Regions from separate parts of the Rhizobium sp. AN68 genome, predicted to be linked through region 2. Evidence: predicted binding sites of a transcription regulator. Region 2 holds the regulator's gene; the other holds the start of a gene.
What was found. Region 2 encodes HrcA, which represses chaperone genes, less so after heat shock. Its sites were predicted from a motif close to GTTAGCACTCNCNNNNNGNGAGTGCTAAC; they were not measured.
Positions count from the first base shown of each region.

Region 1 (3,412 bases), 320 kb from region 2:
TCGCCATATTCGCCGGTCTGGGCGTTGTAGCCGTAGTTGTCTTCGTTCCGGTCGAGGATCTTGCCAACAACGATGGAAGCTTCGTCACCTGCGTTTTCTGCAATCTGGCGAACCAGAGACTGCAGAGCCTTGCGGACGATGTTGATGCCGGCTTCCTGGTCGTCGTTCTCACCCTTGACGGTGATCTTCGTGGAAGAACGCAGCAGGGCAACGCCGCCGCCCGGTACGATGCCTTCCTGAACAGCAGCGCGCGTCGCGTTGAGAGCGTCGTCGATGCGGTCCTTCTTTTCCTTCACTTCAACTTCCGTCGAACCGCCAACGCGGATCACGGCAACGCCGCCAGCGAGCTTGGCAAGACGTTCCTGCAGCTTTTCGCGGTCGTAGTCGGAAGTGGTTTCTTCGATCTGCGCCTTGATCTGGGCAACACGGCCTTCGATGTCGGACTTCTGGCCAGCACCATCAACGATCGTGGTGTTTTCCTTGGAGATCGAAACCTTCTTCGACTTGCCGAGCATGTCGAGGGTAACGCTTTCGAGCTTGATGCCGAGATCTTCGGAAATGACGGTACCACCGGTCAGGATGGCGATGTCTTCCAGCATGGCCTTGCGGCGATCGCCGAAGCCAGGAGCCTTGACGGCAGCGATCTTGAGGCCGCCACGCAGCTTGTTGACGACGAGCGTTGCAAGGGCTTCGCCTTCTACGTCTTCAGCGATGATGACGAGCGGCTTGCCGGTCTGAACGACAGCTTCGAGAACAGGCAGCATGGCCTGGAGGTTCGAAAGCTTCTTTTCGTGCAGAAGGATGTATGCGTCTTCGAGGTCCGCAACCATCTTTTCCGGGTTGGTCACGAAGTAAGGCGACAGGTAGCCGCGGTCGAACTGCATGCCTTCGACGACTTCGAGTTCGGTTTCAGCGGTCTTGGCTTCTTCAACGGTGATGACGCCTTCGTTGCCGACGCGCTGCATTGCTTCAGCAATGTCGAGACCGATCTGACGCTCGCCGTTTGCAGAGATCGTGCCGACCTGTGCAACTTCTTCCGAAGTGTTGATCTTCTTGGCCTTGGCCTGAAGGTCCTTGACGACTTCAGCAACGGCCAGATCGATACCGCGCTTGAGGTCCATCGGGTTCATGCCGGCAGCAACTGCCTTTGCACCTTCGCGAACGATGGCCTGGGCCAGAACCGTTGCGGTGGTGGTGCCGTCACCGGCGATGTCGTTGGTCTTGGAGGCAACTTCGCGAACGAGCTGTGCGCCCATGTTCTCGAACTTGTCTTCGAGTTCGATTTCCTTGGCGACCGAAACGCCGTCCTTGGTGATGCGCGGTGCGCCGAAGGACTTGTCGATAACGACGTTACGACCCTTCGGGCCGAGGGTGACCTTCACTGCATCAGCGAGAATGTCGACGCCCTTGAGCATCTTTTCGCGCGCTGTGCGGCCGAATTTGACTTCTTTGGCTGCCATTTTCAAAACTCCTGGTTTCGAATGGCCGGACGGGGTCCGGCTTGAAATTTAAGGAAACGATGGGTGCGGCGAAATCAGCCGATGATACCCATGATGTCGGCTTCCTTCATGATCAGAAGGTCTTCGCCGTCGAGCTTGACTTCGGTGCCCGACCACTTGCCGAACAGGACGCGATCGCCAACCTTGACGTCGAGAGCGACGACCTTGCCGGCCTCATCGCGAGCGCCGGAACCGACGGCGACGATTTCGCCTTCCTGCGGCTTTTCCTTGGCGGTATCGGGAATGATGATGCCGCCCTTGGTCTTTGCTTCGGACTCAACGCGACGAACGACGACGCGATCATGAAGCGGGCGGAAATTGGTGCTTGTCATTGCCTAATCCCTCGATCAAATGACTTCAGGAACCTTTTGAAGGTTCACGTGATGGGTGTTAGCACTCCTCTTGTTGGAGTGCCAGCAAAGCCGAGATAAGGAGGCGTCCCCCGGAGTCAAGAACGCACTGCCGGAAAAATTTCACGGCCTATGGTTACCAGCGTTCCATGACAGAAAATTTCCACGCTCTGACGGGCGCGGACAAATCGCTCTTTTTCAGGCAACCTTCGTTTTCGGCGTAGAGGGGTTTTATGTTCGGATGGTGGCCGGTGGTCCGGAGGCGGGCCTGGCACCGCTTTTTTCCTTGCCATCGGCGTCCTGCTTTGCCATGTGACGCACACCCTTTTTTCGCACCCGGAAAGCATATCATGGCCCATCGCATTCTCACCCTCGGCGAAATCACTGATGGGTTCGACGTTGTTCTTTCGGATGTCTGGGGCGTGCTGCATAATGGCGTTAGCGCTTTCCCGGATGCGGCGGTTGCGCTGCACGACGCGCGCAAGGCCGGCAAGACCGTGGTGCTCATCACCAATTCGCCGCGTCCGGCCCCCGGTGTCATCGCCCAGCTTCGCGTTCTCGGCGTGCCGGATGAGGCCTATGACCGCATCATCACATCGGGCGACGTAACCCGCGGCCTGATCGCGGAAGGCCCGAGAAAAGTCTTTCTGCTCGGCCCCGAGCGGGACATGCCGCTGCTGGAAGGTCTCGATGTCGAACGGGTCGGCGAGGCGGAAGCGGAATCCGTCGTCTGCACCGGTTTCTTCGATGACGAGACGGAAACGCCGGAAGATTATACGGAAATGCTGAAAGGCTTCATCGCCCGCAAGGCGCCGATGATCTGTGCCAACCCCGATCTGGTGGTAGAGCGCGGCGAGCGCATCATTCCCTGCGCCGGCGCCATGGCCGCATATTACGAACAGCTTGGCGGCGAAGTCCGTATTGCCGGCAAACCGCACGCGCCGATCTATGAAGCCTGCCTTGCGGCGGCGAAAGAAGTGCGCGGCGATTTCCCGAAGGATCGCGTGCTCGCCATCGGCGATGGCATGCCGACGGATGTGAAGGGCGCAATTGCGAGCGGCCTCAACCTTCTTTATATCAGCGGCGGCATTCACGCCGCCGAATATACGCTGAATGGCCAGACGGACGAGGCGCTTCTGAACGCCTATCTGAAGGGGCAGGGCGCGGCTCCCGGCTGGTGGATGCCCCGCCTTGCCTAGGAAACGTCTGGCGTAAGCCGGCGTAAACAATGGATCGACTGCAATGACCGTCTTTCATCGCAATGAAAAAAAGGAGCCGCTGCCTGAAGGCTTGCGCGGCGGCGTCATCGCGATCGGCAATTTCGATGGTGTGCATCGCGGCCACCGCGCCGTTCTGGACCGGGCGCTGGAACTGGCCGAGGCGCGTGGCGTTCCGGCACTGGTGCTGACCTTCGAACCGCATCCCCGTTCCGTCTTCCGCCCCGAAACGCCGGTCTTCCGCCTGACGCCTGCGCCGTTGAAGGCACGTATTCTCGAGGCCATCGGTTTCCGCTCGGTCATCGAATACCCCTTCGACCGCGAGTTTTCGCAGCGCTCGGCGGAA
Region 1 is NZ_JARWMI010000003.1:581,163-584,574, forward strand. It holds gene groL (chaperonin GroEL) at 1-1,460, opposite strand, end outside; gene groES (co-chaperone GroES) at 1,535-1,831, opposite strand; gene RBH71_RS15830 (TIGR01459 family HAD-type hydrolase) at 2,200-3,048, shown strand; gene RBH71_RS15835 (bifunctional riboflavin kinase/FAD synthetase) at 3,092-3,412, shown strand, end outside.
Region 1: groES (co-chaperone GroES) is a predicted target of HrcA. The motif match lies at 1,889-1,917, and genes of this name have one in related genera.

Region 2 (3,412 bases):
TGGGAGAGCGCAAACGCATCGCCGTGCTTCCAGCCGTGTTTTTCGTCTGCGGTCATTTCACCGAATGTGGTGTCGTAACCTTCTGGTTTGAAGATCGGGTCATAGCCGAAACCGCTCGTTCCGCGCGGGGGCCACGCCACCGTGCCTTCCACCTCGCCGCGAAAATATTCGACATGCCCGTCCGGCCAGGCAAGGCACAGCACGCTGACGAATCGGCCCGTGCGGTCTTCCGGCTTCGTTGCACCGCGTTCGGCAAGCGCATCCTCGACCTTCTGCATGGCCATGGCGAAGTCGCGCGTACCGTCAGCCGTTTCAGCCCAATTGGCGGTATAAACGCCCGGCGCGCCATCCAGCGCATCGATCACCAGACCGGAATCGTCAGAAAGAGCCGGCAGGCCGGACGCCTTCGCAGACGCAAGCGCCTTGATGGCAGCATTTTCCTCAAAGGTGGTGCCTGTCTCGTCCGGCTCCACGAAGTTCAGCTCCGCAGCCGATTTGGCTGAAAAGCCGAAAGGCCCGATCAGGTCGGCGATTTCGGCGATCTTGCCCTTGTTGTGGCTGGCGACAACGATCGTTCTGGTATCGAGCTTGCGCATGACGTTTTCCTGTCGGCTCAGGCGATTGCCTGCTTCTGAAGGGCGACCAGTTCGCTGCATCCGGCCTTTGCAAGACCGAGCAGCGTCAGGAATTCCTCTTCGGAGAAGGGGGCACCTTCCGCGGTTCCCTGCACTTCGACGATGCCGCCGGAGCCGGTGATGACGAAATTCGCATCGGTCTCGGCGGAGGAATCCTCGAGATAATCGAGATCGATGACCGGCTGTTTTGCAAAGATGCCGCAGGAGATCGCGGCGATATGGTCTTTCAGGACCTTCTCGACCTTGATCATGTTGCGAGTTTCCATCCACTTCAGGCAATCATGCAGGGCGATCCATGCGCCGGTGATGGAAGCCGTGCGCGTGCCGCCATCGGCCTGAATGACGTCGCAGTCGATGCTGATCTGGCGCTCGCCAAGCGCCTGCAGGTCGACCACTGCACGCAGCGAGCGGCCGATGAGGCGCTGGATTTCCTGCGTGCGTCCGCCCTGCTTGCCGGCCGAGGCCTCGCGCTTCATCCGCTCATGGGTGGAACGCGGCAGCATGCCGTATTCGGCGGTGACCCAGCCCTTGCCGCTGTTGCGCAGCCACGGCGGCGTCTTTTCCTCAAGGCTTGCGGTGACGAGCACATGCGTATCACCGAATTTGACCAGACAGGAACCTTCGGCATGTTTCGAGAAATTGCGCTCGAAGGAAACCTTGCGCATCTGATCGGTTTTTCTGCCTGAAGGCCGCATATGATCCACTCTCCATGTTGGTTCCTGCCTTCTAAGGCGCCCCCCGGGGTTTTGCAAAGCCAATTTCCATTTTGCCGCAGCGGTGCAACGCATTATATTGGTACGGACAGAGTTTTGACGATAAAGAACGGATGATATGGGCTTTTCCGCACCGCTTTCAAAAGATCAGGCATCGTTGCTGGATGAACGGTCGCGGGAGATTTTCCGGCGCATCGTCGAAGGCTATCTCGACACCGGCGAACCCTTGGGGTCGCGCAGCCTGTCGCGGCTGTTGCCGATGTCGCTTTCACCGGCCTCCGTTCGCAACGTCATGAGCGACCTCGAGGAACTGGGTCTCATCTATTCGCCGCATATCAGCGCCGGTCGCCTGCCCACCCAGACGGGGCTGCGCTTCTTCGTGGACGCATTCATGCAGGTGGGCGATCTGCCCGCCGATGAGAGAGCCAGTATCGACCGCCAGATCGGTCCGGTCGCCGGCCACGAGCAATCGCTGGAAGGGTTGCTGACGGAGGCAAGCCGCATGCTTTCAGGCATGTCGCGCGGTGCCGGCCTGGTGCTGACGGCCAAGAGCGACGTCATTCTCAAGCATGTTGAATTCATCCGGCTGGAGCCCACCAAGGCGCTTGCCGTGCTGGTAGGGGACCACAATCAGGTCGAAAACCGTATCATCGAATTGCCGGTCGGCATTTCGTCATCGCAATTGACAGAGGCGGCAAATTTCATCAATGCCCATCTTTCCGGGCAGACGCTGCAAGAACTGCGGGGCCAGTTTCAGACGCAGCGTGCCGAATTGCAGTCGGAACTCGGCACGCTCGCGCAGGACCTCATTGAACGTGGTCTCGCCATATGGGCGGGCGACAATGAAGAGGGCAAGCTCGGCCGCCTCATCGTCCGCGGACGCTCCAACCTGCTGGAAGGTCTGGCCGGTGAGGAAGATATCGATCGTGTGCGCCTGCTGTTCGACGATCTGGAACGTAAGGAAAATCTCATCGAGATACTCAACCTTGCGGAAAGTGGCTCAGGCGTCAGGATTTTCATCGGCTCGGAAAACAAGCTCTTCTCGCTGTCAGGCTCGTCACTGATCGTGGCACCTTATCGGGATGAGGAAAATCGCGTTGTGGGTGCCGTCGGCGTCATCGGTCCCACGAGGCTAAATTACGCCCGTATCGTGCCTATGGTGGACTACACCGCACAAATTATGGCCCGCCTTTCCCGAAAGCAGAGATAGGACAAGCCCGCAAGGTTAGAGAATGCGGCAAGCTTTTCGCCGCAAGCCTTGATTTTTGCCCTTCAAACCTCGATATCGGGCGCAACCAACAATATTCAAATCTGGAGAACGTCATGACCGACGATACGAAAAAGCCCGGACCTGACGCGGACGTCGCCGAAGAGTTTGTCGAACCCGCATTTACAGGGGAAGAGACGGCGGAAGCTGCCGAGCCCGATCCGATCGAACTGCTCAGGGCCGAAAATGCCGATCTGCGCGACAAGTTCCTGCGTCTTGCAGCAGAAATGGACAATCTTCGTCGCCGCACCGAGCGCGAAGTCAAGGATGCGAAGGCCTATTCTCTCGCCGCTTTCGCGCGCGACATGCTTGCCGTTTCCGACAATCTTCGCCGCGCTCTTGAAGCCATTCCTGACGAACTCAAGACCAATGGCGAAGCCGGTCTCAACGGCCTGATCGAAGGTGTCGAGATGACGGAGCGCTCGATGCTCTCGACGCTGGAGCGACATGGCGTCAAAAAGATCGATGCGGAAGGCCAGAAATTCGATCCGAATTTCCACCAGGCGATGTTCGAAATTCCGAACACAGCAGTTCCGAACAACACGGTACTGCAGGTGGTTCAGGCCGGTTTCACCATCGGTGACCGGGTGCTGCGCCCCGCCATGGTTGGCGTCTCAAAGGGTGGCCCGAAGGTGGAGACCGCCGCAGCGCCCGAGCCGGGCACCGCCTCCGTCAACGAGAAGGATGCGTGAGGCATTCCCTCATCTAAAGCGCGTCCGGATATAAAAACCGGGACGCGCTTTTGTTTGAAATGCTCCAATAAAAAACGCGCCTCAAGGGCGCGTTTTTTGTCCATG
Region 2 is NZ_JARWMI010000003.1:259,304-262,715, forward strand. It holds gene rdgB (RdgB/HAM1 family non-canonical purine NTP pyrophosphatase) at 1-596, opposite strand, end outside; gene rph (ribonuclease PH) at 614-1,330, opposite strand; gene hrcA (heat-inducible transcriptional repressor HrcA) at 1,467-2,558, shown strand; gene grpE (nucleotide exchange factor GrpE) at 2,672-3,307, shown strand.